Regions from separate parts of the Endozoicomonas sp. ALD068 genome, predicted to be linked through region 3. Evidence: predicted binding sites of a transcription regulator. Region 3 holds the regulator's gene; each other region holds the start of a gene.
What was found. The regulator FliA, encoded in region 3, starts transcription of late flagellar genes. The targets are predictions, from matches to a motif close to CTAAAGTTNNNNNNNNNNCNGCCGATA.

Region 1 (10,847 bases), 3.7 Mb from region 3:
AGCCTAGCTGGATAAGCAGCCCCAAGATTTTCATAACACTATTCCCTGTTCCATTCTTCCAGCAGCGAGCGCAGTCTTAGAACAGCCTGACGGTGTAACTGACAAATACGGGCCTCCGTCAGATCCAGAGCTTCTCCAATTTCTTTCATATTCAGTTCATGAACATAATAGAGATTCATCAAATGTTGCTCTCGTTCCGGTAACTCCTTTAAAGCATTTGCCAGGGCCCTGCTGCGCTCCCCTCCCATGGCAACCACTTCTATAGAGTCATCCTGATTAACCTCTATGATTTTGCTGTCAGCCTCACCCTGCATCAGCCCATCCAGACTCAGCAGATTGTCGGAATTACTGCTCTGCAACATGCGGTGGTATCGCTCAAGGCTGACACCAAGCTCTTTTGCAATTTCTGACTCGGACGGAGCCCGTCCCAGCTTTGTATTAAGCGTCTGAATTGCCTTCCTGATCTTCTGTCCGTGTTCCCGATCTGTTCTGCTGCGCCAGTCCCACTGTCGTAACTCATCAATCACTGCGCCTCGAATCCGGGTTTTGGCAAACTGTTCAAAGGGGACTTTGCGGCCCGGATCGTAACGACTGGCAGCATCCAGAAGCCCCATCATCCCGGCTTGCAAGAGATCATCCCGGGAAATGTTACTACCCAGACTACTGGCCAGATGCAGCACAATCTTTTTGACCAGAGACAAGTGCTGTTTAACCAGAACATCCCGCTGATTTCCTGCCTGTTGGCGATAAGCGTCAAGTCCTTTTTGCTGCATCTCAGCCACTAAGTTGCTACTGGATCACAAGATCCGTAATCAGACAGTCATCCACCCTTGCTCCCACCCTCTCTTTCTCGAGCAGGGCATTGACTCTTGCCAGCGTTTCAGCACGGATAATCTCTGTAACTCCCCCGGCTTTAACCTCTTCAAACGAGAGTGAGCCCAGATAGTTGATGACTTCATTACGAATAAGAGGCCGGTAGGCTTCCAGTGTTGCGATCACGGTTTCATCCCGTACCATCAATGACTGTTTTATCTGCATATATCGAGGTCGGGCATCACTTTTGAGAGTGATAATAAATGGCTCAAGCACCATAAAACTGGGTGGTCCCAATGCTGCAGCTTGCGGTTGCGGCTGCTGTTGCTGTTGCTGTTCCTGTTGCTGCGGCGGATTCATCATTGTCATTGCCACAAAAGCGCCACCACCCGCCAGCAACAGCACCAGAAGAATAATGATGATGATTAATAACTTGCCGTGGCCTGAATTTTTGTTTTCAGAGTCACTGCCTTCTTTTTCATCTGCCATGAGTCCAGAAACTCCTTTTCCGATGATCTGTTAAACGAAATGATCCAATAATCTGCCGCCATGAAGCCTGAATTGTTCCTGGGCGCTCTGATAACCATTTGATTCAAGACAACCATCGGCGGTGGGCAGATATTCTGAAGATTGTTCCGACGTATCAGCGTCTTTCTGGCTACCCACATCCACTGACATTTGCCCCAGAGTCAGTGATTCACTATTAAGAGCTTCCCGCAGGCGATCTCCGTGAAGCAGCAGCAAGTCTCTGGCAGCGGGTGTTGCTGTTATCACCTGAAGGCTGACAGCGTCTCTGTCAACGCTAACCGTCAGCGTTACACGACCCAATTCCGGTGGGTCTAACCGAAACTCCATTTTCTGCTCACCCTGCTTAATCATTTGCACCACTGTCTGCCCGAAGGGTCGCTGAGCTACTTCAGGTTGCAGGAAAGGTTGCTTAACTGTGGCTGACTGGGCTGCTGATGATGGCTCAGTCATCTGAATGGAAACAGGCTGTTGGGAGGTTTGAGGCGTCTGATTAACGATGGCCTGTATTGACTCGGTCTGCTGTACCAGCGCAGGCGCTGTTTTTAAAGTAACCTTCCGTTCCACTTCGAAATTGAACAGAGACAGCGGAGCTGGAATTTCTTTTGATCCATGGTGATTTTTTATCTCCGGCGCTTTGGCTTCTGTCTGGATCTGATCCGGTTTCAGAGTGATTTCCGGCTTAAATTTTCCTGTCTGGTGATCGACTTCCTCTACCAGATTAACATCCGTTAATGGTTTTTGAGTCTGAGACACCCACTGAGTATTAACCGGAGTCAGAGAGACCTCTGATTCCTGTGGTCGAACAGGCAGGCGGAGTTTTTCAGATTTTCCGGGCATTGACAGATTTAAATCAGGCCGTTCAGTAACCCCTACTGTTAAAGAGGTACTTTTTATTTCTACGGCGGACTGTTCAGGTTTTGCTTCTCTGGTCAGTATCGGTAAGCTGGTGACGGGAATATGCTTTGTCAGCTCTGAAACGTCAGGGTTTGCCAAGGGTAAATCTGTTTTTGCCTGCCCATCAACAGGTATCAACCCTGCAGCCAGAAGCTCCGGAGAGACTAACTCTGTGGATGCAGATTCTATTGAGGAAAACTGTTGAAGAACAGTTTCAAATGTCAACTCAGAAGAAGTAGTAACTGTCTCAGCAGCCGCCATGACCTGCGGTTGAGCACCATCAACCGATGGCGCTGAACTCGATAGAGATAACAACGAAAAAACTGGCAGAGCCTGGTTTTCCATTCAAACCGCTCCGTTACTGAATAGTGGCAATCGCAGCTTGAGGAAGGGAAATATGGGCCCAGGCTTCCTGTATTTCTTTTAGCAGCCCCATAACTTCACTGATAGCAGTCAAATCATTTTTTGCATTGGCCTCAGTTAAACGTCTGATGCAATAGAGATATAACGATTGGAGATTTCCGGCCAAGTCACCACCTCTTTCAAAATCCAGAGACTGTTCCAGCACCAGCAGAATTTCGATAGACAGGGAGAGGCGATCAGACTTGTTGGTCAGATCCTTTCGCTCAATGTGGTGGCTTGCTTTAGCCAGATTGTCCATCAGTTTGGTAAACAACACACCCACCAGCTGAACAGAATCAGACGCTTCTACACCCGCTTTTTCCTGTTGCTGATAAGCACCCAGACCTTTTTTCTTCATGACCCTCTCCATGATCAGGAATTATTGTTATTCAGACTATTCAGACTGCTGGTGATCCAGTCACTGGTTCCACTCAGTGAGGCCAGAATACTTTCCATCGCCAGGAACTGATTCTGGTAATAGCTGCGGGTCCGCTCCAGTCTCAGCTCCAGTGCCGCACGATCATCTTCAATATCACTCAAGCCCTCTTCAATCCTGTCCTCTCGACTGTCAAGCGTTCCGCTACTTTCAAGGTGGGGAGTGAGAACGGCTGCCATTTGATTCATTAAGCCATCTTCACCAGCCAGTACCTGCGCCAATTCATCAAAGTTGTTAATCAGGGCGTCATCCAGACTATCGTTATCCAGGGTTATTGAGCCGTCTTCGGTAGTCGTCAGACCCAATTGCCCGAGTGTTCTGAATGTGTCACCGTCTTCACCATATAAAGAACTAATGACACTTCTCAACTGACCCTCAATAGCCCGGGTCTGGCTATCACCATTGAGAGGCCCCGCTGAAACACCGTTGAAATCTGTGAGAGTATCAAGGGTAGACTTAACATTGTTCCAGGCATCCACAAACTCCTGCATGGACTCTTTCAGGCTGTCTTTGTCTACGGAGATATTCACGGTAACCGGATCTGTGCTGACGGCTTTCAGATTGAGCGTGACGCCATCAATAAGGTTTTCCAGTTGGTTATCTTCGGAAGTAATAGTGATTGCAGAGGCTCCTGCACCAAACCGGATACTGGCATCCACTGCCACCTGTAAATCGGTAAAGGAACCCAGGGTTGCTGAGCCACCGGAAAGGCCACTGAAGTCACTCGTTATGGTGTTTGCTGCTCCGGATTTCTCACTAGTCAGCATCAGACGTTGCTGACCGTTTTCATTAATAATCGCTGCCTGAACCCCGGTGTTATCGGCTGCGCTGTTTATAGCATCGCGTAAATTAGTCAGGCTTTCTGAACCCGGTTCGACCGTAACGGAGAAGCTTTCACCGTTAACCGAGAGATTGACCGTTCCGGAACCAATAGTGGCATCTGTAGCGATAGCTGCGGATACAGTCTGGTGGCGAGTCGCCAGCTGATCCACATAAAACTGATAACTGCCTTCCCCGGCGCTGCTGGAAGCGGTTGCGCTCAGAACGGACTCATTACTGACACTGACGGCTCTGGGACTGAATTTACTGATGCTGTTCAGGCTTTCTACCTGAGTATTAAAATCATTCAGTGCAGACTTTAGCGTCCCGACGGCAGACAGTTCTACATTAAAGGCCTCCTCTCTGCGGGCATAACGGTTTTCACTGGGAGCACGCTCGGCCTCCACCAAAGTGTCAACAATGGAGTTAACATCCAGCCCTGAATAGATGCCACTTAAACTGAACATAATCAGCCTCTGATTAATGCCTGCTTTTATTCAGTCGGCACCGCTTTGAGAAACATAACCGAATAACAGACAGCTCTATAAAAAATGGGAGCTCACTGGCTCCCACAAAGACCATCAGCATTAAAGCTGACTGAATGTTACCTCTCCAGCGATTAACGCAGCAGAGACAGAATGTTCTGAGGGATCGCGTTAGCCTGAGCCAACACAGCAGTACCGGCCTGTTGCATAACCTGATACTTACTCAGATTCGCTGTTTCTGAAGCAAAATCAGTATCCACGATACGGCTTCTGGAAGCACTCAGATTTTCACGGATATTTGAAAGGTTATTGACGGTAGTGCTCAGTCGGTTTTGGGATGCACCCAGACTGGCTCGAACAGCGTCATAAGCAGCAATATCCACATCCAATGCACCCACTGCTGTTTGAGCGGTAGCGGCATCGGTAAAGGTAACAGCGGTCAGCGCAACGGCAGTAAAGTTAAGGTCTATGTTATTGGTGGTAGCATCGGTATAGTCAACTGCAATTTCGACGGTACCTGCGCCAAGAACGGTTGTCCCGTTAAACTCAGTCGTTGCGGCAATACGGCCAATCTCAGCCAGTTGAGCATCGTATTCGGCTTGCAGGGCGGTAACATCAGCAGCCTCATAGGTACCACTTGACGCCTGCAAAGCCAGATCCCTCATACGCAGCAAAGAGTTAGTGATCTCGCTCATAGCACCTTCAGCAGTCTGGGCCATGGAGATGCCATCGTTGGCATTACGGATAGCGACACCAAGTCCACCAATTTGTGCAGCCATTTTATTCGCAATCTGCAAACCGGCAGCATCATCCTTAGCACTGTTAATACGCATACCAGAAGACAGACGCTGCATGGCGGTCTGAAGACCTGCCTCGGTCTTACTCAGATTACGCTGAGCATTCTGAGAGAAGATATTGGTATTTACGGTCATTGCCATTTTACTAATTCCTATTCATGGTTTTACTCGCTTAATAACTTCAACGTACTGCCTGTTGATAAGTACCACTCGGGAAGGCTTCTGGATTTATTAAATAGACTTGCCATTCTTTTAAGTCGTTTTTAAAGTAAAAAAATGTTTTTATATATCTATTGCGAATTCATTTTAGAAAACTATGCTCTTGGTTAATTTCTTCGGGTTGCAGTCTGTTTTGCAAAGTTGCGAAACAACCTGAACTATTCAGAGGAAACCCCATGACACCGGAAGTTGTGGCAGACCTTTTTCGTGATGCGCTGACCCTCATTGTTCTGATGGTATCGGTGATTGTGATGCCCGGACTGCTGGTGGGTCTGGTGGTCAGCACACTGCAGGCAGCGACTCAAATCAATGAGCAAACCCTCAGTTTCCTGCCCCGTCTGCTGGCAACACTGGTCACTATAGGCATGACGGGCCCCTGGCTGATTCAGGAATTTATGGATCTGTTTCTCCGGCTGTATGAATTTATTCCTGAGATGCTGGCCTGATGGGAACCTTTACCTTCTCTGAAGTGGTGGGCTGGATTGGTCAGTACCTCTGGCCGTTTTTTCGTATCGGAGCCCTCTTTCTGGCAATGCCCATTATCAGCAGTCAGGTAGTGGCACCCAGAATCCGGGTAATTCTGGCGATGGCCATCACTATTATTGTGGCCCCCATGCTGCCTGCGGTACCCGCAGTAGAGCCACTGTCGGGTGAAGCCCTTCTGATCACTGCACAACAGCTGGCTGTCGGGCTTTTAATGGCGATGGTACTGCAAATCTATTTCGCTATTTTCACCTCCGCCGGACAAATGCTCTCCCTGCAGATGGGTCTGGGTATGGCGGTCATGTTTGATCCGATGAACGGCGCCCAGATTCCGGTAATCAGCCAGGTATTCCAACTGCTGAGCTTTCTGATGTTTCTGGCATTTGATGGGCATCTGGTCGTCATTTCTATTGTTGTGGAGAGCTTTAATACCATTCCCATTGCGCCTTTTTCTATTCGCCAACTGGATATTGACCGGCTTCCCGCCATGGGCGGCTGGATGTTTGCCAGCGCACTGCTGATGGTTCTTCCCGCCATTGTTGCATTATTAATTGTCACTTTTACCTTTGGTGTAATGAACCGCTCGGCGCCGCAATTCAATATTTTCAGTCTGGGCTTTCCTCTGACCATGCTGGCAGGCATTTTTATTCTGATGCTGATCAGTTCCACCCTGAACGGTGTCTTCACACGATTTACCCGGACTGTTCTGGACATTCTACGATCGCTGGTTCTTTAGGAGTTTTCAGATGGCAGAAGAATCACAGACTGGCGAACGCTCAGAAGAACCCTCCGAACGAAAACTTCAGAAGAGCCGTGACGAAGGCCAGGTTCCCCGATCCCGGGAACTGGTCACCTTTGCTTTGCTGGCTTCAACCCTGGTTGCTTTATGGCTCAGTGGTGGATTAATTCGCGACCAGCTGTTTCAGGTTATGTACAAAAGCTTCAGGTTTGAAAAAGACGTATTGCGTCAGGAAAGCTGGCTGACGGATCACCTGATCGTCAGCATTACTCAGGGGTTCTCCGGCCTGCTGCCCTTTATGCTGATTGTCATTCTGGCCTCAATAGCCGCTTCAGCGGCTTTAGGAGGCTGGATATTCTCAAATAAACAGATACGACCCAAGGCTGAGCGCATCAGTTTTCTCAAAGGCATTAAACGCATGTTTTCTGCCAACTCCATGATTGAGTTGTTAAAGTCCATTGCCAAAATCTCGCTGCTGGCTTTTTCCCTCTGGCTCATTAATCAATGGTTCTTTCGGGATGTGCTCTGGCTCAACCGGCTGCCGATATTTCAAGCAGTTTCAGAGGGCCTCAGCCACCTTACCATGGCCATCACCATTCTAGTCAGTGCCCTGCTGTTGATCTGTTTTATTGATGTACCTTTCCAAAGATGGAACCACATGAAAAAACTGCGCATGACACACAAGGAAATGCGTGATGAAATGAAAGAGTCTGAAGGTCAGCCAGAGCTTCGTTCAAGACTGCGGGAGAAGCAACAGGAAATTGCGGGTCGCAGAATGATGCAGGCCGTTCCTTCGGCGGATGTCATTATCACCAACCCAACTCACTTTGCAGTGGCTCTGAAATATGATCTGGACAAGGCCAGAGCGCCCTATGTCGTAGCAAAAGGCGTTGACAGAGTAGCCCTGCGTATCTGCGCTGTGGCACGGGAATACAATAAGCCGGTGGTACAGTCACCCACGTTAACCCGGGTGATTTATCATACGACACAGTTAAATCAGGAAATTGCCGACGACCTGTTTTTGGCCGTTGCCCAGGTTTTGGCTTACGTCCATCATCTGAATGACTTTCAGGCCGGACGCAGAAGCAAGGCACCCGATTTACCAACACCGGAAGTCCCCAGCGCCTTCCGGGAAAAATGGGATAAGAAGAGACAATGATCAAGGAAGCTCAACGTCTGCTATACATGATGTCGCCCAAAAGCGGCAACCTGAATATCGGGATTCCGCTGATCGTTCTGATGACGCTCGGTATGGTTACACTGCCGATGCCGCCTTTTATGCTGGATGTATTCTTTACCTTCAACATCGCACTGTCTCTGCTCATCCTGTTGGTTAGCATTTACACACTTCGACCTCTTGAATTTGCGGTGTTTCCAACCATCCTGCTGGTTTCCACTTTGTTGCGCCTTGCCCTGAACGTGGCATCAACCCGGGTGGTTCTTCTGAATGGACATACTGGCAATGGCGCTGCCGGAAAGGTGATTCAATCCTTTGGTGAGGTTGTTATTGGCAACAGTTACGTTGTTGGTCTGGTGGTGTTCTTTATTCTGGTGATTATCAACTTTGTCGTGGTCACCAAGGGTGCTGGTCGTATTTCTGAGGTGACCGCCCGCTTCACTCTCGATGCCCTGCCAGGCAAGCAGATGTCCATTGATGCAGACCTCAATGCCGGCGTTATTGATCAGCAGGAAGCGCACGACCGCCGGGAAAGTGTACGCCGGGAGGCAGACTTCTATGGCTCAATGGATGGTGCCAGTAAGTTTGTCCGGGGTGATGCTGTGGCCGGCCTGCTTATTCTTGCCATCAATATCATAGGTGGAATGCTGATAGGCACCATTGGCCAGGGGTTATCTGCCGGGGAAGCCTTTGCTGTTTATTCTCTTCTGACGATTGGTGATGGTCTGGTGGCCCAGATTCCTTCGCTGCTGCTCTCCACCTCTGCGGCTATCATGGTAACCCGTGTTTCTGAATCTGCGGATGTAGGGCATCAGGTTTCCGAACAGATGTTCTCTTCTCCGAAAGCGTTGGGCCTCACAGCCATGATTTTAATGGTGATAGGCATTGTTCCCGGTATGCCCCATGTCCCCTTTCTCAGTCTGGGCCTGATCGTGGCGTTTCTGGCCTGGTGGACCACCAACAAACATCAGAAGGATGAACCCGAATCCAGCCACTCTGCAGCCAATACAGAAGATGTCAGTGAGTCATCACCCTGGTCCTGGGGAGATATTCCGCCAGTGGATACCCTGGGGCTTGAACTGGGTTATAAACTCATTCCTCTGGCAGATGAAAATCAGGGCGCTCAACTACTCACTCAGCTAAAAGGCATTCGCAAAACCCAATCCCGGGAGCTGGGCTTTCTCATTCCCAGCGTGCATGTGAAAGATAACCTGAACCTGAAACCTGATAGTTACAATATACTGCTCAAGGGTGTCATTGTTGCCGAAGGACAGATTGAGCCCATGCGTTTATTGGCGATCAATCCCGGTGAAGTATTTGGTGAGATAAATGGTATTGCAACTTCAGAGCCTGCTTACGGACTGGAAGCACTCTGGATTGAAACCTCAGAGCGGGAACATGCCGTCGGACTGGGCTACACGGTAGTCGACGCTGCTACGGTTATCGCTACACACCTTAATAAAATTATTGATGAACACGCCAGTGAGCTGCTTGGGCATGATGAAGTAGTGCAACTGCTGGATAAGCTGACTCACTATTCCCCCAAACTGGCTGAAGATCTTATTCCCAAGAAGCTGTCCATGAGTGTGTTTTCCCGAATACTCAGAGATTTGCTGACCGAAGATGTCTCTGTCAGTGATATTCAAACCATTGCCAGCACCCTGCTGGAGTCGTCTGAACGGATTACAGAACCACACTTATTGACCTCTGAAGTTCGAATTGCCCTGCGTCGCAGCATTATCCAGAACCTGGTAGGCAACACCTCTGAAATACCGGTTGTCACCATGAGCTCAGAGCTGGAGCAGGTCATTATGCAAAGTTACCAACAAGCTCGTCAGAGTAACGACTTCTCCCCTGACACACTGCCACTTGAACCCCGAATTGCGGAGCAACTTCAAGTTCAAATGCCAGAAGTCTCTGCCAACCTTGCTGCTGAAGGAAAAGTGCCTGTCATGCTTGTCAATGCATCATTGCGCCCGGCCATGGCCAGATATGCTCGTCTATGCACCGAGGGTATGCATGTATTGTCGTTTAATGAAATTCCTGAAAATAAAGAAGTCATAGTGGTTGGCAAGATTGGCTGATTGTCTTTATCAGCTAATAGCGGTATGTTTTTTAATAACAAGAATTATCTGGTGATAAGCCAGTTATATGGAATTTTCCATGGAACGGAAATCTTTATCAGACAATACCGAATCCAGCCTGTCGGGTGAAACAAAGACTCGCCGGGTTCATCCGCCTTCAAAATTCAAGGATCTGACGACTTATGATCTGACTAACCCGGATTATAAGATTCACGACCTTTTGCCGACACTTGAATTGATCTACCGGCGTTTTTCCCAATTATTTCGTCACAGTCTCACTGCTGTTTTTCGTCGCCCGGTAGATATTCATTTTGAATCGGTCGATTCCCTGGCAATCGGTGATTATCTGCATCAGGAAAATATACCTGATGTGCAGTATATCTACCGCTCTACAACACTGAAGTGTGCTGGCTTCATGGCCCTGGAGACACCGCTTTTATATTCTCTTGTAGACATTTTTTTCAGTGGTACCGGTGAGTTTAACGAAAACCATGAAGAGGAACTCACCAACGCCGAAATTCGTATCATGGAACGCCTGCTAAAATCTGCAGCGGATGACCAGACCGAAGCCTGGAGCAGTATTCTTTCTTTCAAGATACGCCTTGCTGAAAATCACAACCGCCCCATATCCACCGTCTTTCGCTCAGATACCGAGATTATTCTCCTCAGCCGCTTCACTATTTCCCTTGGCTCCACAGAAAGTCCATTTCATATCATCATGCCTTATCAGGCTCTGGAACCGGTCAGAGAAAAGCTGCAGGCCTTTAAATTTACAGAACAGGATCCCACCTGGCAACGCAACATGATGGCCGGGGTTATGCAGGCTCCACTGGAAGTCTCTGCCCGATTGTGCGAGTTGAAGCTGAGCCTTCGCGATGTGCTGAGACTGAAAACGGGACAGATCATTCAGGCAGATATTCCCAGCAGTGTCACTGTCAAGTTTGCAGGCATTCCAGCCTACCGTGCTGACG
Region 2 (10,847 bases), 3.7 Mb from region 3:
AAACGCTCCATCTGCGGACGGTATTCAATCGCTTTATCAAGCTCAGGATCAGCACCGGGTTTATAAGCACCTATCGCCATAAGTTCTCTGAACTCATTATACCGGGCATGGAAGCGTCGGAACGCCTGGGCGCACTTTTCATGTTCTTCTGTTATCAACTGAGACATTGTTCTGCTGATGGAGGCTTCCAGATCAATGGCCGGGAAATGCCCTCTTTCCGCCAACTCACGACTGAGCACAATATGCCCATCCAGGATGGAGCGGGCAGTGTCTACTACCGGCTCCTGCATATCATCACCTTCTGCCAGTACGGTATAGATGGCCGTTACCGAACCTTCGCCGGTTCCCGTTCCAGCCCGCTCCAGCAGTATTGGAATCTTACTGAATACTGAAGGAGGAAAACCTTTCGCTGCCGGAGCTTCACCCACAGCCAGGGCAATTTCACGGTGAGCCTGGGCATAGCGGGTGAGGGAGTCCATCAGCAGCAGAACCGTTTTGCCCTGGTCTCTGAAATATTCGGCAATTTGATGACAATAGAGTGCAGCACGAATTCTTCGGACGGGCGACTCATCCCCGGGGGAGGCCACCACAACCGCTTTTTCCCGACCGTCCATACCCAGAATCTGGTCCACAAATTCCTTTACTTCCCGACTGCGTTCACCGATCAGACCAACAACTGTAACATCAGCCCGGGTATTTCGGGTCATCATACCCATAAGCGTGCTTTTGCCAACGCCACTGCCGGCAAACAACCCTACTCTTTGTCCTTTTCCCAGGGTCAGCAGACTGTCGATAACTCTCACTCCCACTTCCAGTGGCTCATCGACCGGCTTTCTGGTCATGGGATTAAGAGGGGAGGAATGAATTGAAATTCTGTCAGACAGGCTCAAGGCAGAGGAATCAAGCGGCTTACCCATAGCATCCACTACCCGCCCTAACAGTTCTTCCCCCACAGGCATGGTGTGATTGTGAGAAACGGGAATAATTTTGTCTCCCGCTGCCAGGCCTTCCATTGTCGTTGACAGGGGCATCAGAAACTGACTGGCCCCGTCAAAGCCAACCACTTCTGCTTCTACCTGACGACCACTGCGCATATTGATATGACAAAGTTGGCCAATGGGCAATCGCAACCCTTGGGCTTCCAGAAGAAGACCTTTTATGGCTGATACTTTCCCGGATAATTTGGCAACAGGTACTGTCTTCAGTTTTTCAATCAGATCATCAGAAAGAGACATTAACCTGCATCCTCCATTGCGGCAGGCAAGTTTTCACGAATGATATCGAGACACTCCACCAACCGGGATTCCATGCGCGCTTCCGCTTCTGTCTGGCTGGACATAATACGGCAGTCGTTTATTTGTAATTCGTGATCTTCGACAACCTGCCAGGCTGCACCAAAGTCAGGTTTGAGTGTCTTGAGCAACTCCGCATTGACCGGATTCACATGAATGGTGTACTGAGTATCCTCGGGCATGATACTCAGAGTTTCCCTGACAACAGAGACTATCTGTTCCGGAGAAGTCATCAGTTCCCGGCGCACTACCTGACGACAGGTTTCTTCTATAACTTTTCCTAGCCAGCTGATCTTTTCGTCACGACCATAATTGCCACCAGAGCGAAATTCAGACATTTCTTTTCGCAGCAGGGATACCAGTTTTTTCTGTTCTTCAGTGGCAATACGCCCACCTTCTTTGACGCCCAGTTCTCTGCCTTCTTCAAAGCCCATTCGGCGGCCTTCTTCCACACCTTTGGCATAGCCTTTCTCAATACCCTGCTCCAGAATACTCTGTAATACTTCAGGAGAGGGCTCAATGGATTCCTGAGGTTTCGGTACTGTATTCTCAGCCGTATCGACAGACTGGGAAACACTATAGTCAGGTTGTTGATCTACCTCTGAACGCTCTGAATTCTGAGATTCACCGGGCTTCTGGTGAACCGGAAAGAGAAACCGTTTGAAGGCCGCTGTTTCAGGCTGCCATATTTTTTGTCTGTTTGTCATGAACCAACCTGTTGTTAGTATTATGAAAAACGTGATGGATATTGGTTTGCATTACCCGATCATCTCGTCCTCATCATTAAAGCTCAGCTCTATCTCACCGGATGCCGCCAGCTGTCGCGCTGCCCGAAGCACATCATTTCGGGCAGACTGAACCTGGCTGGCACGCACCGGGCCGAGGTTTTCAATATCTTCAAGCAGGAATTTGGCGCTTCGTTTGGTCATGGTGCCTACCACAGAATCAACCATCTCCTGAGCAGCCCCCTTGAGCGCCAGAGCCAGAATATCCTGGCTGACCTCCGCCATGACCTTACGCAGCGCATCTTCATCCAGACGCATAAGGTGTTCAAAGAGGAACATCTGTTGTTCAATTTGCTCAGCCAGTTTTTTGTCCTGCTCCTTAAAGTAACTCAACAGACTCTGCACCGAAGTATCATTCATCCGGTTCATTATATCTGCCACCTGACGAAGACCACTGACGGTGGTATTCTGGCTGGTGCTCATTTTGCCGACATTGGCATCAAATATAATGTTAAGTTCTTCAATAATGGATGGATGTAATTCCTGCAGTCGGGCGACTCGTGACAATAGATCCTGATGACTCTTGGCTGGAAGGCGCATTAATACATCGGTAGCCTGCGTGGCTCCCAGATAGGTCAATACCACTGCCTGAAGTTGTGGGTGCTCATCAACAATCAGTTCAGTAATGGTTCCCGAGTCCATCCATTTCATCGCTTCCAGGCTATTGCTCTCACCACCAAAAATAGAGTCCATGACCCCTTTTGCTTCTTTATCACCCAGAGCCAACTTCAAGGTCTTGTTGAGATAGCTTTTTGAGGAGCCGGACAAGGCACTATCGTAGCGATAGGTGTGGAAAAACAGGTCCAGCACTTCCTGAACCTGATCTCTTTTCAATGGTGAGATGGTCGCCATGTTCGTGCTGATCTGTCGAACTTCCCGCTGGCTAAGGTGTTTGAATACCTGCGCCGCACCTTTTTCCCCAAGACTGAGCAGCAGAATGGCTATGTCTTTGGGCGTCGGCTGCCTTGATGGCAAGACTCTCGGATTATCACTCATGACTGTTCATCCATAGCTTGATCACCTGTGCAACCCTGGCAGGAGCCTTCGAGGACAGCTCTCGCATCTGAGTCACCTGAGTTTCAAAATCGGCTAACTCAGGTGGCAACAGATCAAAGGTGTCGTCAAAGATCACTTTCCTGCCTTTCTGGTCAAACTGGGCACCACTTTCCTCGGGCGTTGGAGGAGGTAATGCTTCGGGCTCCTCCATCTTGACGGTGATCTGTTTCATCATGGGTCTTAAAAGAAACATAATCACCAAAATACCCAACAAAGTGCCGCAACCATATTTGACGAAGTAGAGAACCTGCGGCTGTTGCCACCAGGCCAGCCCGACAGGTTCAACATGAGTGACTGGCACAAAGGGTGCGGTGTGAATACTGATCTGATCACCACGGGCCTGATCAATACCTGTTGCATCAATGATCATTTGTTGAATCGTGGCAATTCTTGCCTGGTCCCAGTTACCAATACCCAGAGCTTCATCAGGCTGCTCATTGAGAACGACTGCAACGCTCAGTTTTTGTACTCTGCCCTGCTGATTGGCCACCTGCCTGATAACTTTATCTACTTCATAATTGCGGACAAACTCTGACTGGACATTATTGTTTTGCTCTGCTTCAGCCTGACCTTCTTCTTCCGGAGGCTGATTGCTGAGAGCTCCAGGTATGCCTCTGGCTCCCTGCCCACTGGTTGCCACTTCCCTTCCCTGCTCGCTTCTCAGCACCGGAGCACCAGGCTCATATTGCTCAACCGTCTGTACTACCTGTTCAAAATCCACATTGGCGCTCACTTGAGCTCTGAAGTTGACAGCACCCACCAGTGGCTCCAGCAGGGCACTAATGCGCTGTTGAAAATGAGCCTCAACCTGGCGCTTAAAGTCCAACTGTTTACTGGCTTCACTGAGCGCACTGTTGCCCAGTAAAATATCGGAAGAGAGCAGTTTGCCGGACTGGTCAATGACAGAAACATCGCTGCGATTCATATTGGCGACACTGGCGGCCACCAGATTCACGATGCCTTCAATCTGCTCATTGCTCAACCTGTACCCCGGAAACAGATCGACAAACACCGAGGCCGATGGTTTTCCCTGTTTGCGAATAAAGCTGCTCTGCTTGGGCAGAGCCAGATGGATTCGGGCATTGCGGACGGGTTTCAGGCTGATAATGGTCTGAGCCAGCTCGCCTTCGAGACCGCGCCGGTAGCGGACATTTTCCACAAACTGGCTGGTACCGATCTCCTGCCCATCCAGAGTTTCCAGCCCTTCCGGCATTCTCGCCTGAACTCCGGATACAGCCAGCTGCATACGGGCATCAGAGAGTCTTCCGGCATCCACCATTACCTGACCCGAAGCAGGGTGAATCTTATAAGCAATATTGTTTTGATCCAGCACATTGACGACACTGGCCACATCATAGAGTTCCTGATTGCCATACAGTGGCTGATAATCGGGAGATTGTGACCAGAGCCAGAAAACCGACATCAGGGCAACAGAAACTGCAAACAACACCATCAGCACCACTTGATAGCTGCGATTGTTTTTCAGAACTCCGGTGACTCTGTCCACTGCTTCGCGCCACACAGGCTTCACTTCTTTTTCTTCTGGTGTCGGCTCCGGGGCAGCCTTTTTATCTGATTCTGCCATGGTATTTTTCTACCTTAAATCTGCATACGCATGATGTCTTCGTAAGCAGTCACTGCCTTATTACGGACCTGCATCAATGCCTGAAAGGAAATACTGGATTTCTGCATGGCAATCATGGTGCCCATGAGGTCATCACTCTCCCCGGTTTCAATGTTGTGCATCATGCTGCTGGAATGTTGTTGCAGATCATTAACCTTTTCGATGGCCTGTTGCAGCAGATTGCCAAAGCCGGTGGTAGTCACAGCTTCAGATTCAATTGCGGAAGGTAAAATCGGAGCAGGTCGGTTTTTCAGGAGTACACTGAGGGAATCCGGGTTAAGACCTTTGATGTCCATTGAGCCGCCATCCACTATTGTTCTGTGAAATATTGTTCTGTAAAAGTGCCTGGTGAGAACAGGCTCTTTCGTAGTTGACGATTTATTGTCAGAATTATTTATCGGCGGCTCAGGGTAATCTTTACCCGTCGGTTTTTATTTCTTCCTTCAACAGTTGCATTGGTGGCGACAGGATAGCGGTCACCATGAAAGCGCATGGTAAGACGCTGTTCGGGAATACCTTTTGATCGTAAATATCTATAAATCCGGCTTGCACGCACTTTTGACAGCTGAAGGTTTTCCAGCCTGTCACCCCGAGAATCTGTGTGAGCGTCAATGGCGACATTGGTTACACTTTTATCCACCAGAATATAAGTGGCCAGATCATCAAGATGTGATAACTGCTCAGAGCTTATACGAGAGCCTGAAGAGGAGTAATAGAACAGTGTTTCTTTTGCCTGTTCGTAGTTCAGAGCCAGCAATTCTCCATAACATTTATAAAATGTTGCTGCTGTTTTTTGGAAATTCATAGCGGGTATTTTAATATGAACAGGGTTAACTGCCTCCCTCTCAATCTCAATAACCAGCTGATGACCCTGTTGCATATCTTCCACAACACGGGCAACATTGATTCTCATTTCAAACTGTTTATCCGGCTCTGCTTCAACACCTCCCAGAGCGTTCAGATAATGGCTATGACGCCAGGGTGATTGCTGAACCCCAACACGAATATGTCGGGCTTCTTTAATGAAAAAATCCGGTTCCAGGGTTATATAATGAATGCCTCCGGCAGCCGCATTCAAAACGATACTACCCAGCCCCGTCACTTTGCTGTTCATGCGACACTCGAAACGGGAAGTGGTCAACTCCCATTTATGGAGACTGAGTTCCTGAGGGAATTCTCTGACTGAGTTGGCTGATGATCGGGAAAGCAGCAGCAAGGAGAAGCCAAAAATCGTGAGGCCAAAAATCAACAGTTTCTGAAATCGCCGCAAATCATCAGAAAACCACATGCTGATCAGCCCAGCTTTCTTTCGCAGATGCCCTGTTGGTTATAGGGCACAGGTTCCTGACTGGAAAAAACCACATCAATAATCTGGTTAGTACTGGCAGCCAAACGACTCAGCAGTTTGCCGTTTGCCTGATTCAAACTGCGGCAGCGACCTGCTGTGATTTCCAGTTGATGCCATTGTTTCAGTGTGATTTCAGACTTGGGAGTAGAAGCTATAATCTGCAGAAAAGTTCGTATACCTGCCGGGTCCGGTGACAACCCCGCTTCTTTCAAATAATGCTCTCGCAGGGAAGCATTCAGATGCAGCATGTCCAACAGTTTGACCTGAGTTTCCAGATGAGTTTCCAGAGCTGCAATATCCCTTTCCAGCATCAGGTTATGGGCCTTGCTCAGAACAGCTTCAAGTTTGCGGGTTAAAGCCAGTGCATCTCGAATATTATCCAGCAGTTTTTTTTCAGCAGAGACGTTGTAGGTACCACTTTTATTGTCATTCTTTTCTGTGGTCATCAAAGTCATCGGAAAGCTCCAGAATTTTATTGGCAAGCACTTGATAATCGACCGGCATCTCACCTTTTTTAATGGCGCGCCGAATGCTTTCCACTTTTTTACTGTCAATTTCATCTATGGCTGACAGAGACTGGAACAGTTCTTCAATATTCTGGGCTTCACCGCTCAACTGCAAACGATCATTATTGACTTTAGGGGGCTCGACAGCTTTCGCATCATTCTTAACTGCACGCTGACTTGCTATTGGACTAGCCGCTTTTTTTGGCCCGGTGCGATTTATTCCTGGCATCCTTTTCACCACTCGTATGTGATGGGTACAGAACTCCAATCGGCAAGGTGTCAAAAAATATTAAAATCCCCTGAAATGAGGATTTTTTTTTGCCCATGGCCCGTCAGAAATAATTGAACAGAGACAACTGCTTGATGTTGGCATAAACCTGCTGACTGGCATTGAGCAGGGTCTGCTGCTGAGCCAGATCGGTAGCAGCCTTTGTCATATCAATATCTTCAAGGGATGAATGAAGTTTTTCCAGCATGAGTTTGATATCGGCATGGCTTTCACCCACCCGGTCAAGCACACTCTGATTACTGCCAGCCTTGGTCTGGGCGATCCCTATCCTGTCCAGAGTGTCGTCAATCCATGTCAATGCGTCAGAAAGAACGGTGTTTAAACTCACAGGGCTTCTCAGTTCATCCACTGCATCAGACAGAGCATCAAAGACACTGTCCGTTGGTGGTGTAGCGGTTGGGTCAAAAAACAGATTTTCTCCCGGCTCATTAACCGGTATCTGGGCAGAGCCGCTGATATTGACCTGGCGAAGGTTATTATTGCCATAGTATGAATAATCACCAGCGACTTCATCAACAGGCTTCTGGGTGCTCAGGGTTCCGGAGAAAATATATTGCCCGTCTGCCTGCTGATAATTGGCCAGGCTTAACAGAGACTTACTGACCGTATCCAGCTCCTCTGCCAGTGGCACATAGTCCTGATCAGTCAGGGTTCCGTTGCTGGACTGCAAAATAATGTCTCTGGCACGCCGCAGTTGCTCAGTCATTCCACTGTACAAAACATCTTGCTGTTGCAGCATTCTCCTCGCCGAATCAATATTATCTTCATACTGTCCTATTGCCGTTAATTCATTATTGATCTGAAGAATTTTTACTGTGTCAACGGAGTCATCTGATGGTTGCAAGATACGCTTTCCGCTTGCCATCTGGTCAGTGGTTACAGCCAGTCTGGCCATACCGTCCTGCATAGCCCTGAGCATAATATTATTGAAATTGATGCTGCTGATACGCATGTTTTCGGCTTCCTGTTTTAATCAGAACATTCTCAGCAATGAATCAAATGTCTGCCGGGCCACTGAAATTACCTGAGCATTGGCACTGTAAAGTTGCTGAAAGCGCAGAAGGTTGGCGGCTTCTTCATCCAGATTGACACCGCTATAAGCATTTCGGCTCGCTTCAGCCTGCTCAAACAGCTTTTTACCCCCATCGGCTTCTGTTTTCGCCTGAGAAGTCTGTACCGCAATATCGCCAATAAACCGGGTATAGCTTTCAGTCAGACTACTTTGCCCTTCTATCAGAGCATCATTCTGAAGCTGAATAATTGTCTGCAAGTTTGAATTATCGGCCACGCCGCCACCTGGTGCTGCCAGAGCCAGAGCAAAAGGTTCCGTCAGAACCGCATCAAGATCTCTGGCACCATAACGCACCGGTGACAACCGGTAAGCCTGGTCAGTAGCGGTGCCGTCGATATCAATTTCAACACCATCAAAGTTCAGGGTATCGGTACCGGCACCGGATAAGCTGCCACTGAATTGAACCCCGTCGTTCAAACGGGTAATAACATAGTTGCCGGTGTTATCTACCCGCAGATCATAGTCGCTGGCTTTGACTTGGGAACTATCCGTAATTCTCATATCAGACACTGCGGTAGAGACAACGTCCAGGGAAAATATACCACTGGCAGGATTTGTCAGATCAGAAAAAAGGTCGACACCGGCGTTGCCATTAACATCTTCCCCAAGTCGAAGCTGGGCATTGATCGTCGATGATATGACTACTGCCAGGCGCCCAATCTCATTTTGAGCCTGTGTTAAAGTGCCATTCTGGTAATTCAGCATGCCACCAATGCTGCCTCCCGGATCACCGTGTACCTTTAGAGAGGCAGAATCACTTTCAAACTCCAATGAAAAGCCATCAGGGTTGCTGGCTGATCCGCTCACATTCAGGTTGTTTCTCTGATCACCAACCAGCAGTGGCTGCCCTGATTTCAGATAAATATTAATACTGCCATCTGACTGCTCCAGAACATTGATGCCCATCAGCTTTGATAATTCTTTGACGGCCAGATCCCGCTGGTCAAACATCTCGTTAGCAGCCTCACCACTGGCACTGATCTTCTTCAGCTGGTCATTAAAGCCGACAATATTTGCCAGCAAACCATTCGCTTCTGCCACCGCAGCCTCCAGCTGCCGCCCGACCAGCCCCTGATGACCCGCAATTTGGTTATTCAGTGTCGTAAACTGCTGAGCCAGTTTATTACTTTCGCTGAGTATGACCTGCCTGGCAGCACTGGAATAAGGATCAACCGTTGCGCCATTGAGCGTCGTAAAGAAACTCTCAAGGCCTGAGGTAAGAGAGGTGCTGTCATCGCCCAACCACTGGTCCAGCGAATTGATGTATTCTGAAAAAGTGGCTGTTTTTTCTGCCAGAGATTGGCTCTCCCACATCTGGGCAGTAAGAAAACTATTGGCTATTCGCTCGACACTGGATGCATTAACACCGGTTCCCTTGGTACCGATTCCCGGATGCAAAGTGTAAGTCGGGTACCAGTAAACCCTTTGACGGCTATAGCCTTCTGTTTCGGCATTGGCAATATTATTGCTGGCGACATTAAGCGACGCCTGGCTGGCCTGTAATCCAGAAATACCTATCTGCGTCAGACTCATGTCATCTACCCCGATTAAGGTTCAGCATCAAGCCAGTCGTCTTTATCACCCAACTGCCTTATTAAAGCCTCAGCGATACCCAGCCCGCCTTCTTTACCCAGATGTCCGGCAATCTGGCTGTCAAACATTGACTGAAAAAACTGCACATCCTTGCCCGACGTCGGCAAGTCTGAGCTGCTCATCATCGCTTCATTGGCCCTGCGCATACTCTTGAGTAATTCGTTAACAAATATGGCTTCAAAGGCTTCTGCTGCTTCTTTCAAATCCTCGGGAGCTTTCCCCTGACCGGAGTCCGGCTGATAAATACCGGCCAGATGTTTAGCCGACAGAGTGCTGCCAATATCCATATCGAACGCCCTTATCGTAAATTCTATTTAAATCACAATTAATTCGGCTTCCAACGCCCCGGCTGCTTTGAGCGCCTCAAGAATTGACATCAAATCTGTGGGTGTCGCCCCGACACCGTTAATAGCCATGACCACTTCCTGCAAAGTGACTCCTTCCTTAACCATATAGATAGCGGCATTCTGCTCTTCTATTGTCACATCACTGTTTAATATGACTTCTGTGCCTCCTCCCTGAGAGAATGCACCAGGCTGTGATACCGAAGTTGCCTGCCGGACTTTGACGACCAGGTTGCCATGACTGACTGCAGCCGGACGAACACGAACATGCTCGCCCATAACCACAGTGCCTGTTCTGGAATTGAAAATAATACGTGCCGCAGGATCTGCCGTTTCAACATTCAGCCCTTCGAGCATGGACATAAAGGCCACCCGCTGGCTACTGTCTTTGGGAGCCGAAACCAGAATAGAGACACCATTACTGGCGTTGGCGACTTTGGGGCCAAAGTGATTATTAATGGCCGTCACTACCCTGCGAGCATTGGTATAACTGGGTTCTTTTAAATTCAGTACCAGCTGTTCCCCAAAGTTGAAGGCGCTCTTTACTGAACGTTCAACCAATGCACCTCCGGGAATGCGACCGGCGTTAGTACTGTTAATCTGTATAAGGCTACCAGCGACCGGAGCATCCGCCGTTCCTGCCAAACCCTGAGCAGAAACTCCGCCCACAATCAGACTGCCCTGGGCCACTGCAAACACCTCGCCATTAATACCTTTCATCGGTGTCAGCAGCAGAGTTCCACCTCTGAGGCTCTTGGCATCACCAATAGAAGAAACGGTTACATCGATTTTCTGACCCGGACGGGCAAACGGAGGCAAGCTGGCATGGACGGTGACTGCTGCAATATTTTTTGAATTCACATCAGAACTGCTGATGGTTAATCCAAACTCTCTCAGCATGTTCACCAGTGATTGTTTGGTAAACGCTGATTTATCTC
Region 3 (10,847 bases):
TGTCACAAATAAAATAGACTATTGCTTCAGGTATTACGAATAGAGTTTTATTCTCATTCTTTGAAAAATCACTGGCCATCCAAAATATTGAAGGGTAGTGATCAGTCGCCTGAGCCTTAAACAGAAGTAGCAGTAAGGCGACTCCAAACAAATTTGCTGCAATGCAATTCCTCCATGAAATGCGGAAATACTGACGGATCATAACAGGCACCTGACCTTTTTTGAAAACACCGGACTCTATAGCACTACATTGGCTTGTACGCCATGATAAATAACCAAACCTCCGTAAGAGCAGGCTCTTCAGGGCATCAAAGACTCGGTGAACTCGTAAACGTTTAGCGAAAAGATAAAAGACATGGGTATGCAAGAATTTCTGCTATTTTTGTCCTTGAGCTGTATTGAGGAAAAAACATGAAGCTTGTTTTATTTGGGTTCGTACTGTTATTTAACCTGTTGCCGGTGTGTTATGCGATAGATGAATACGAAAGCATTTTTTTTTATAAGGATTTATTTTCGCACGAGGTGAATACGACTCTATACGTATCTTTAAACTCAAAGATAAGGTTTATTTGCCCAAACTCTTACATTGCTGTAAGGAAAAGTATTAAAAGTCGACAAAGCTCTAATCTGTTCGAAAATATATGGTTGGTAGAGAACAAAACGAGCTACGATAACTGTCGGGTTGATAAAAAGTATGATCCTAAGGCAGAGCTTTTTTTATGTAATAAACCTCATTCTTTGACTTATTTGACACTGCTTTTTCTTGAAAAATATTTCGATTCTACAGGGGTATTTGAAGGGGGCAAAGATTACTATTTGATATCCACATCCAATGGTCTTGAGTCTTCAATCAATAGCCGTGAAGGTGGAAACTGTCTTAGACATAATATGCGCATCAGGATTCATGTCTGTAAATCATTTGCTGATCCTGATCCCAACTGCGGTGGACCCTATGATCCCAAGTCAAATATTTGTCCTGCAACCAATCCTGTTGCTGATCCTGTTGCTGATCCTGGTCGCGTGACGACTCTTGCTCCGTTGACGACTCCTGTTCCTACCACTATTTCCGAGACCTATGATGACACTGTCGCTGATACCACAACAGTGACTCAAGCGACCACTGCCGGGGCTGCTGAGTCCACTTCAGCCGGATATCATCATCCACCGGCACGATCCATTGAGTTAGTGTGGCTGATCGGCTACAACCAGACTCAAACCGAACATATTTCAGATGCAGCAAATCACCCGCTGGTGGCACTTTGTGAAGCGCCCAACAGCAAGGTCCGCCTGCTGAACGATAAAGGAACCATAGTTGATAGCTGGTTATGTCAGTATGCAGGCGAGCGCCTGGTTATTCTCAAACCCGAATACCAAAATGGTGACGTTTATCAGTTTGAGGCATTAGCCGAGTATGGCAGCGTCAGGCCATGGAAATCGACCCTGACAGTTAATGTAGGCAATGCAGGTAACTTCAGGCAACGCCTTATCAGTGAAGCAAACTCCCTCTATCACCTGCCGGGATTTGCCTTTTTGGTCTCAATGTATCTTATTGCTGCAAGAGCATTCTGACATGCTTAGGAATAGTCCCAGGCTCTTGAATAGTGATGCCTGCTTTTTATGGGAGGTGAACAGTACTGTCATAAAACCTTCTTTTTGCTGTCACCTCCAAGAAATATTTCCAGCCCAATATACTCACCCGCAGTTAACAAAAAAACAGCCATGAGAGTCTTGCAGCCGTGCTCCGGAATCTGGGGAGGCGGTAGGGCTTATCAGGCTGCGAATAACAAAAAATGCCAACACATCGCTCTTTAGAGCCAAGTAATAAATACAAAAGCACGATATAAATGGAGTTTTGAATGAAACTTAAACCTGTTTCTTTGGCAGTAGCCGCTGTTGCTGCAGGTCTGACCCTGTCTTCTGCCCACGCTGGTGTTGTTAAGACGGAAGGCGAAGATATTATCGTCAGCACCAAGAACGGTGGTCTTCAGCTGAAAACAGATGACGGCGCCTTTTCCTTTAAGGTAAGCGGCAAGCTGCAGTGGGACTACGCAAGCCTTGATGATCTCTATGTCGCAGACACTGGTAATGACGCTGAAGCCCGTAAAGGCTATATTCGCCGTGCCGAGGTTGGTTTCAGTGGTAAGGCTTACACCGACTGGAAATACAAGCTTAAGCTGAAAACCAAAAGCGACGACTCAATCGAACTGGATGATGCCAAGATCACTTATGTTGGCTTCAAACCTGTAGAAGTGACTCTGGGTCGCTGGGGTCGTGATTATGGACTGGAAAATACCGTGAGTTCTTCCTGGATCATGGCGATCGAGCGTCCAATGATCTACGACTTTCTGCAGGGCGATGAAGGTAATGACTACGGTATTCAGGTAGCGACCGGTGGTGATAACTATACCGCAGTGTTTGGCATTCACCATGATGGACAGGCGGAAGAAGACAAGCCGGAAGTAGAACGGACTGCCAGCTACATCGTGCGTGCTACCTATGCTCCCATCATGAATGATGACATGCTGCTTCATCTGGGTCTGAACTATTACAACAAGAATCCGGATGGTGCTTCTAATGTTGATTTAGAGTCCTCCTTAGGCGTTAAAAAAGGTGCAGACCGTGCTGTAACGGTCACAAACGTTGATAAAGATTCTGAATATGTTTTGGAATTGGCGGGTCAGTTCCAATCACTCCAGCTTCAGGGTGAGTATGCGGTTAGAGACTTGAAGTCTAAAGACGCTAACAGCGACGCAAAAGTCTCAGGCTACTACGGACAGATTTCTTACCTGCTGGACGGTGGCAAGCGTTCTTATAAAGAAGGTGCTTTTGGTAAGCCAACCGGTGGTCAGTGGGAAGTGTTCGCACGTTATACTCAGGCGACTATCGACCAGGATAGTGCGAGTGATGATCTTGAACTGAAAACCACTACTCTGGGCGTAAACTACTTTGCGACCAGGAATATCCGCGCCAGCCTGAACTATGTTCAAGGCAAAACCAACGAAAACATAGAAAATGATAAGGGAAGCGCTATCGTATCCCGCCTGCAATACGTGTTCTGATCCCCATTCAGTTCCTTAGTGTGTGAGCCTGGCCCTGCTTTTGCGGGGCCTTTTTGGCTAAGCCAAAATGTTCTGCAGCCGGTTCTCCGGGGGGATATCTTATCCGCATACATGGTCATAATTGAGATTCTGGAACCAGCCCGGACAGAGCTGTTCCAGTTGATCTTCTGTGATCATTTGTACTCCTTATCGATCACTGACCCAACGGTAATATACGCCTGTTGAGGGTGGTTGAGCCTGGTGGGGTACATCAGCCTGAGTTTGTGCTCTTTGATCAATGGTTGCAGGTATTTTTTGCGCAGAGATTCGCCACTTCGATTCAGCAGTTTTTCCAGTTCTTACAGTTGTAATGTTCGCAGCGCACACAAGTTAAGGATGGCTTGGCGCACCTCTTCGCTGGGGGCTCGCTTTTTTGTAGCGACAGGCTCTGCCAGAGTCGAAAGCTGGTTCTCTAAAGGTCCGGACCTTTCGCCTTCAGACCAGGATCTTTCCATCTCCATACCTTCGAAAATCCGTTCTAGCATCGTATCTTCTGCCATAGCCTGGGCGGTGAAATAAATTGTTCCACGACCACTACCATCTTGATATAGAAGCTTTTTGTCAACAAGAGAGGCAAGCAGGGCCGAGAGGTCTCGAGGGTGAATATCCAGAATAGACATCATTCTGGCATGATCCACTGTCTTTTCAATATGAGCAGTAATCAGGATAAGCTGCTCTTGCTTGCCTAATTTATCAAAAACTACTTCCCCCAGGATTTCGGCATCCCGGCTCTCCTCAACCTGCTCAGCCATCATCCGGCGAACCATCTCTTCACTCACCTGCATATCACCACTGTTAAAGCGACGATAGGTGCCGATCATGGGGTTACCTTTGATGTAGACTGGCTTTTGCTTACGATTGGCGGGAGGGACATGAATGTGGATGAGAGATTTCCCCTCAATCTCCAGAACCTTGACCCAACGATCTCGAATAATACAAGTGCTGATTTTTTGTGGATTGTTCAGGGTATCCCAAAACTCTTTCAGAACTTTCGGGGTGTCGGCAATACCTTCCAGAACAAATCGGTGACCCGATTTTTCTTTAAGGCCCAGAAAAATATCGCCGCCCTGGGTATTGGCAAAAGCACTATAGGTTTCCCACATGTCTTTCGGGATAGCACCTTTGCCATCCCGCCCCTGTGCCAGTTTACACTCCACGTCCACACTTTCCCGCATGGCGGCAATATCTCCAAGCGTTTCGATAATCAGCATTCAAATTCCTGATGGCTGCCCATACCCGACAGTGGTTATGTTACCGTTTATGCAGCTTCTTGTAACAGGTAAACCATGATTTCATTATTTTCTTCTGAAAGCTCATCAATACCAACTCGATCAGTGGAGAATCAGGCTATCGGTTTTATGGAGAGAATGCTCCGGTTATTCCAGCAAGCGATCGATGAACAGGGCTATTTCACGTCATTTTTTATAAAAAAATCAAAAAATGAATTAAAGTGGCCGAGAAATTTGACGAAATAGAATTTTAGACCTTAAATGAATGAATAAGAGTTTGCTTATTGCAATTCATATTATTCAGAGCTGTTTGTTACATTGCGTTGATGACAAGGAAAGTCGTTACAATGGATGCAGCAGATCAGGTATTGATCATAGAGGACTCTCAACAGCGCCGACATGATCTAAGTACCGTTATCGAATTTATGGGGTATCGTGCCAGGGCGGTCAGTTCCGCCTACTGGGAAGATGCTATCAGCGAGTCCAGCAAAGATGGATTCTGTGCGCTTTTTCTTGGCGATTTTCTCCAGGCAGAAAGCTCAATGCAGGGCATGATCGCCCGCATACAGAACTGGAGTGGCGGTGTCCCCGTCATTCGTATAGCCGAACCCCTTCCGGAAAACCTCCAATCCTCACTCCGCAGACAGGTCATTGCCCGTATCGACTGGCCCTGCAATCGTTCGCAGTTACTCTCTTGCCTGCATTACGGTCAGGTGTATCGTGAACAATGGCGCCACCTTCATCAGACAGGTATGAATCAGCAAGTAGAGCTGTTCCGCGGGCTGGTGGGTAAAAGTGATAAAGTCCGCAAAGTTCGCGCTTCCATGGCACAGGTGGCTGACCGTGACGTCAATGTTATGGTGACCGGTGAGTCAGGAACAGGCAAAGAGCTGGTGGCCAGGAATCTGCACGACCACTCCCATCGTCGGGATATGCCTTTTGTGCCGGTAAACTGTGGTGCTATTCCTAATGAATTGCTGGAAAGTGAGCTGTTTGGCCATGAGAAAGGTTCTTTTACCGGTGCGGTCAGCTCAAGAAAAGGGCGGTTTGAACTGGCACAGGGTGGCACACTGTTTCTTGATGAAATTGGTGATATGCCGCTGCACATGCAGGTTAAGTTGCTCAGGGTTTTGCAGGAGCGCACTATTGAAAGGGTGGGGGGATCCGAGCAGATTCCCGTAGACGTCAGAATTATAGCGGCTACTCATAAAAACCTTTCTGAAATGATTGAGTCCGGTGAGTTCAGGGAAGACTTGTACTACCGGCTGAATGTATTCCCCATTGAAATGCCTGCTCTCAGGGATCGTCCGGAAGATATTCCGCTGATTCTCAACGAGCTGGTCAGTGCAATGGAAAAACAGAGTCGCGGCTCCATTCGTCTGAGTTCTGCTGCGATTATGTCGCTATGCCGTCATGACTGGCCGGGTAATGTCAGGGAAATGTCCAATTTGCTGGAAAGACTGGCGATTATGTATCCCTACGGTGTCGTAGGTGTTCAGGATCTGCCACAGAATTTCCGTCATATGGAAGCTATTACTGATGATGACGGTGTTGCCGAGCTGTTCCCGGATAGTATTCAACCTGCAGGAACCGGAAAAGTCGATGATTTGGCGATTCTTCCTGTGGGCGGCCTGAATCTGAAGGAATTTTTGACACGGCTGGAAAAAAGCCTGATCCAGCAAGCTCTGAGTGACTGCAACGGCGTTGTGGCCAGAGCGGCTGACAAACTTCAGATTCGCCGGACGACACTGGTTGAGAAAATGAGAAAGTATGGCCTTCATCGTTATGAAGAGACCATGCGTTAATCAGATCGGTTCAAAAAAATGGCTATCAGCGTGAGCTGATAGCCATTTTTTTTTGTCTTAACTTACCAGGTTCGATTTTATGACGGCCTCGTCTGCTTTTGAAAAAAAGTAGACGAGGCCGTTTTTGTATTTTTAGAATCCCGAAAATTTTTACCTGGTAGCTGTCTTTTTTATCTAAAAGTAAGTCGGTTTTATCAATTATCAAACAAGTAGGAAGATAAAATTTTTGACGTTTTTTATCTCTGGATAAAGTGTTTTTATCCAACATTGGAAATTAACTTTATTTTGTCGTTTTTTAAATCTCTCAGTTTCGGAATTTATTTTGTCAATTAAGTAACACTTTATATCCCTCTGGAAAATATTATGCGACAGTAATTCGTCACTATAAAATGACACTGTCAAATAACTTTCTTTTTATTTTTCAATGAAACGACGTTTGATGTCTTCTTTTTAGATCGATTTTGACTCTGTCAAAAAAGTAACATGACGGAAATTCGACCGGTAAAAATAAATCTCAATAAAAACAGTAGGTTATGATCTTTAGGCTGGAACTGGTCAAAATGATGTCACGTCAGCTATGTGACCATGAGTGAAAAACAGGCGTTTTAAAAAATTGGCACGGCTCTTGTTATTAATAAAGTACAGGCAGTAAAAAAAGAAAAAACGTTTTTGATTCCAGATTTTATGCAGTAATCACTGAAAAGAAGCTGAAAGCCATGAACTCATCAACAAAACAGATTATTGCAGTTGCGGGGTGTAAGGGTGGAGTAGGTAAAACATTAGTTGCAGTCAATCTCGCACTGGCTCTCACAAACAACGGAAGACGTGTGGTTTTAATGGATGGAAACCTGGCTGTCCCCGATGTTGGAATAAGCCTTGGGCTCGAGAAGAAGCTGGATGTGGCCCACTTCGATGCCAACGACTCTTTTTCCAGTTTTATTCAGGATGGGCCCTCGGGTCTGAAGGTGCTGTCGCCAAAAGGGGAACCTATCTGGAGGGAGACCGTAGAAACCGGTCATGCTGTCCGAATGATAGAAAGTCTGGAGTCACTGGCTCCAACTCTTGATACCCTGGTCATTGATACCGCACCTGGATTAGCTCCGGACAATGTAGCTCTTATTCAGGCTGCGGGAGAAATTCTCATCGTCATCAATCAGGAAGTTGTGTCACTGCTCGATGCTGTGAGAATGATCCGTGTGCTTTACCGAATATACGGTGTCCGTCGTTTTGGAGTGATTGTCAACGCCGTTAATAACCGTCGGTATGGATCGAACCAGTTTGAAAGGTTGCAATCCTATCTGAATGATGAAGTAGAAATTATTCTCCGTTATCTGGGGGCGATTCCATTCGACAAGGCTGTCGCAGAATCACTCACCCGTCAGCAGGCACTTCTGCAGGTAAATCCGGATTGCCGGGCTTCGAAAGCCATTTTGCGTATTGCACATCAGATGATGGCGATACCAGTAACACCGCCAAGAGGTCGTATCGAATTCTTCTTGCCAACAAGAATAAAAGAGAGGGTATAAGCATGGATGCTACAGCACAGGGAGTGCAGGCAACTCAAGCCAATCAGGAAAAGAGTCAGAAACTGATTCAGACCGAAATGGTTGAAACTCATAAGGCTCTGGTAAAAAGAATTGCGAATCATCTGGCCGCGAGGATGCCGGCCAGCGTTCAGATCGATGACCTGGTTCAATCAGGCATGATCGGTCTGCTGGAAGCGGCCTCAAAGTACGATGCCAGTAAAGGTGCCAGTTTCGAAACATTTGCGGGCATTCGTATCCGTGGTGCCATGCTGGATGAAATCCGAAAAGGTGACTGGGGGCCAAGATCCGTTTACAGAAACAGTCGCAGAGTGACTGAGGCGATTCAGAAGGTTGAAGCCCGCCTTGGAAGAGATGCCAGAGACTTCGAAGTGGCCAAGGAGCTGGAAGTCAATCTGGATGAGTTCTACACCATTCTCAGTGACCTTCGTGGTTGCCGACTGTTCAGTTTTGAAGAACTGTTCGACAGCGAAGAGTCCAGAATGCAGGCTCGCTCTGGAGATAGAGGTCCATCAGCCGATATTCAGGAAGAGAAGTTCAAGTATGCCCTGGTAGAAGCTTTAGAGAAGTTACCTGAGCGGGAAAAGCTGGTCCTGATGCTTTATTACGATGAGGAGATGAATCTCAAGGAAATTGGTAAGGTTCTGGGCGTCAGTGAGTCCAGGGTCAGCCAGATTCACTCTCAGGCAGCCGTCAGATTAAGAGCCAAGCTCCATAACTGGTTAGGTTAAACCACCAGTGTACCCGAGGGGGACTCGTGGGTATAGGGTCCCCAAGCTCTAAAGCAAGCATTTTTTGTTTCTATCCAGGGTCATTGCTTCTCCAAACCCTGTGGCTGGAATGAATGATTTGTAGAGTAAACGGTATTTTTTCACTCTATATGCTCTCTGGCAGTGAGCAGCAAGCTTTTAGCTTCCTATTATTCCAAGTACGCAGGTCCTTACTCCATATACTTTTTTATAAAGTAGTTTTTATTAAGTAGTCTTATAACGGACCTGTATTAATATGAAATGGAATTCTTATCTCGCAGGGTGCTTTCTGGCCCTTACCTCCTGCTTCCTGTCTGCACAGGAAGCGCCAGTGAATATCAAGAACGTTGTTACCATTAACACTCATCAGGCCAAGCGCCTTCATGAGTTGGGGGCTTTATTTATAGATGTGAGACCATATCAGCAGTGGGAATGGGGGCATATTGACCGGTCTCAAAGTCTGGATTTAAGGGCGGGCTTCAGACAGCTGTTCAAGCCTGGCACTTTGGATAAAAAGACGCCTATTGTCATCTACGGAAACAGCACGTATCACATGAGGGGAGCGATAGCGAGTTACCTTGCCGCACTCTGGGGTTACGAGAGAGTGTTCTTTTTCAGGGACGGCTACTTTTCCTGGTTGGCACTTGATTATCCGGTAACACTTTATTCAGAACTGGAAACAGAAGAAGTCATCAGTTGGAAGCCAGGAAAGCAAAAGATAGATGATATGAGTGATTCGCAGACATTCTCGTCCATGTTGATGAAATAAGTTATTTCAAGTTATAAAAAAGGCGTCATGTGGCGTTTTTTTTATAACTTGCAGAAACCCATGGTATACAAGAGCCAGTTGATGCCTATAATTTTTTATTCAATATTGTGTCGAATATAACCAGTGGAGCGACACCCGCATGTCTCCCTTCTTCATTTGCCTGAATCGTTAAGCCGTAAACCCGTTCATCTCCAGCCACTTTAAACTCCCATAATGGCTCGCTCTTATATTTAAAGCATTTGTAGCCTGTAGCGCCTTCTTCATGGGCTGCATACCGGCCTGTTTCGTGAATGCTTTGCATTTTTTTAAGGGCATTATCGGATATTGTGCTTTTGATTGCATCTGATGAAGCGTCAAAATAGGCATAGGCAACAATGTTTTTTTTACCCGTATCTTTACTTGACGGGGTAAAGCCTCTTCTGTAAATAGGTCTGATGTATTGGTTGTCTATCGGTATATCCTCTTTCCACGGCCTCGCAGGCAACTGGTCCTTCGGCATAATGATATCCTTGAGTTTCCTGGCTATTGCCCCAATACTTCGACTTTTTTTAGGGCGTTTTTTTTTCTTGATCTGTGTTAAGTCATGATAGAAGGGTAAATACGGCTGCTTCCAGTCGTCGGGGTAATTGACGTTGGTTTTGGTTGAAAACGCTAAGTCTTGAGCGTTATCGCACTTATCCATAGATTTTTTGATGTCCACTGGCATCTTCTTTTTCTCGGTTCTGATTATTTTTTCTAACAAACGACTAGTGTCTATTTTCTTTCTGTAGGCGAAGTAACGGGTTATTTTTTTCGGTAAAGGCACCAATGCAAGTGTAGAACCTAACATGCACAGAAGGTAAAATGTATAGGAAGCTACAGACGCTAAATTAAAGAGCTTCATAGTAAAGCTGTTGTTGTTTGCTTCTCTCCTGGCTCTTACTCTTTCAGCAAGCTCCCTGGCTTCAGTCCGCTTGTGCTCGTTGAGGCATGCTTGACGATCCTTTATGCATTGTTGGAACATTTTTTTTATTTCTACAGGGCTAAGAATGGCTGCAGATTTTCTAATCTGGGAATTAATGTATTTTCTGTGCTGCAGGATATCCTCTTTTTTGTGATCACTATTAACTTTTAATGCAGTTGATGTCTGTCTTTCTAAATCATCAAGTTTGCTTTTTAATGATTGTAACAAGCTCACAAATACAGTATTGCGTCCTTTTATTAAGTGGTCCAGTTCTCTAGCATAGGCTTTGTAATCTCCGGATTCTTTCTGATACATGAAAATTTGTTTTAATGCCGTATCGTAGCTATCGAGTTCATCGAGCAGATTTTTCATACAGGGGCTTAGAGGGAAGTACTCATATTTCTTAAGAACAGTGAGTCGCTTCTCATCAAAAACAAGCATTCCGAAATCATTGTTGTGTATATGGATGTAGTTGTTAGTCTGTTCCAGAATCTTTTTTAATTGTAATGTCTTGGACTCCAAACGGACAAGGTCTTTATATTTTTTCATTACAGGAACCGATTCAGGGTTCTGAATACCAAGCACTATGCCGGTCTCATCTGATTTTTTATAAACCCCGGTCATTCTATTCTCAGGACCGATCTGCTCCATCAGGCTTGGTTGGTGACAGGACTGAGACTGAACTTCTCTTTTAGGCGCTGTTCTTTTTT

Region 1: a site for FliA is predicted at 4,392-4,418, ahead of fliD (flagellar filament capping protein FliD). Genes of this name have one in related genera too.
Region 2: a site for FliA is predicted at 6,878-6,904, ahead of flgM (flagellar biosynthesis anti-sigma factor FlgM). Genes of this name have one in related genera too.

What each region holds. Positions count from the first base shown of each region.
Region 1 covers NZ_JBLYNU010000004.1:6,748,198-6,759,044, reverse strand. Annotated here, with positions in the region: gene motA (flagellar motor stator protein MotA) at 1-34, opposite strand, end outside; gene ACO6V5_RS24455 (sigma-70 family RNA polymerase sigma factor) at 39-773, opposite strand; gene ACO6V5_RS24450 (flagellar basal body-associated FliL family protein) at 790-1,302, opposite strand; gene ACO6V5_RS24445 (flagellar hook-length control protein FliK) at 1,333-2,580, opposite strand; gene fliS (flagellar export chaperone FliS) at 2,594-2,995, opposite strand; gene fliD (flagellar filament capping protein FliD) at 3,010-4,359, opposite strand; gene ACO6V5_RS24430 (flagellin) at 4,512-5,315, opposite strand; gene ACO6V5_RS24425 (flagellar biosynthetic protein FliQ) at 5,570-5,839, shown strand; gene fliR (flagellar biosynthetic protein FliR) at 5,839-6,612, shown strand; gene flhB (flagellar biosynthesis protein FlhB) at 6,623-7,774, shown strand; gene flhA (flagellar biosynthesis protein FlhA) at 7,771-9,876, shown strand; gene ACO6V5_RS24405 (flagellar motor switch protein FliM) at 9,956-10,847, shown strand, end outside.
Region 2 covers NZ_JBLYNU010000004.1:6,732,932-6,743,778, reverse strand. Annotated here, with positions in the region: gene ACO6V5_RS24375 (FliI/YscN family ATPase) at 1-1,235, opposite strand, end outside; gene ACO6V5_RS24370 (FliH/SctL family protein) at 1,235-1,999, opposite strand; gene fliG (flagellar motor switch protein FliG) at 2,051-3,073, opposite strand; gene fliF (flagellar basal-body MS-ring/collar protein FliF) at 3,066-4,718, opposite strand; gene fliE (flagellar hook-basal body complex protein FliE) at 4,733-5,053, opposite strand; gene ACO6V5_RS24350 (OmpA family protein) at 5,152-6,045, opposite strand; gene flgN (flagellar export chaperone FlgN) at 6,051-6,560, opposite strand; gene flgM (flagellar biosynthesis anti-sigma factor FlgM) at 6,532-6,840, opposite strand; gene flgL (flagellar hook-associated protein FlgL) at 6,944-7,852, opposite strand; gene flgK (flagellar hook-associated protein FlgK) at 7,874-9,505, opposite strand; gene ACO6V5_RS24325 (rod-binding protein) at 9,520-9,852, opposite strand; gene ACO6V5_RS24320 (flagellar basal body P-ring protein FlgI) at 9,880-10,847, opposite strand, start outside.
Region 3 covers NZ_JBLYNU010000004.1:3,080,241-3,091,087, reverse strand. Annotated here, with positions in the region: gene ACO6V5_RS10335 (hypothetical protein) at 1-202, opposite strand, end outside; gene ACO6V5_RS10330 (hypothetical protein) at 412-1,569, shown strand; gene ACO6V5_RS10325 (OprO/OprP family phosphate-selective porin) at 1,857-3,059, shown strand; gene ACO6V5_RS10320 (helix-turn-helix domain-containing protein) at 3,398-4,309, opposite strand; gene ACO6V5_RS10315 (sigma-54 dependent transcriptional regulator) at 4,675-6,132, shown strand; gene ACO6V5_RS10310 (MinD/ParA family ATP-binding protein) at 6,849-7,658, shown strand; gene ACO6V5_RS10305 (RNA polymerase sigma factor FliA) at 7,661-8,407, shown strand; gene ACO6V5_RS10300 (rhodanese-like domain-containing protein) at 8,757-9,194, shown strand; gene ACO6V5_RS10295 (hypothetical protein) at 9,280-10,847, opposite strand, start outside.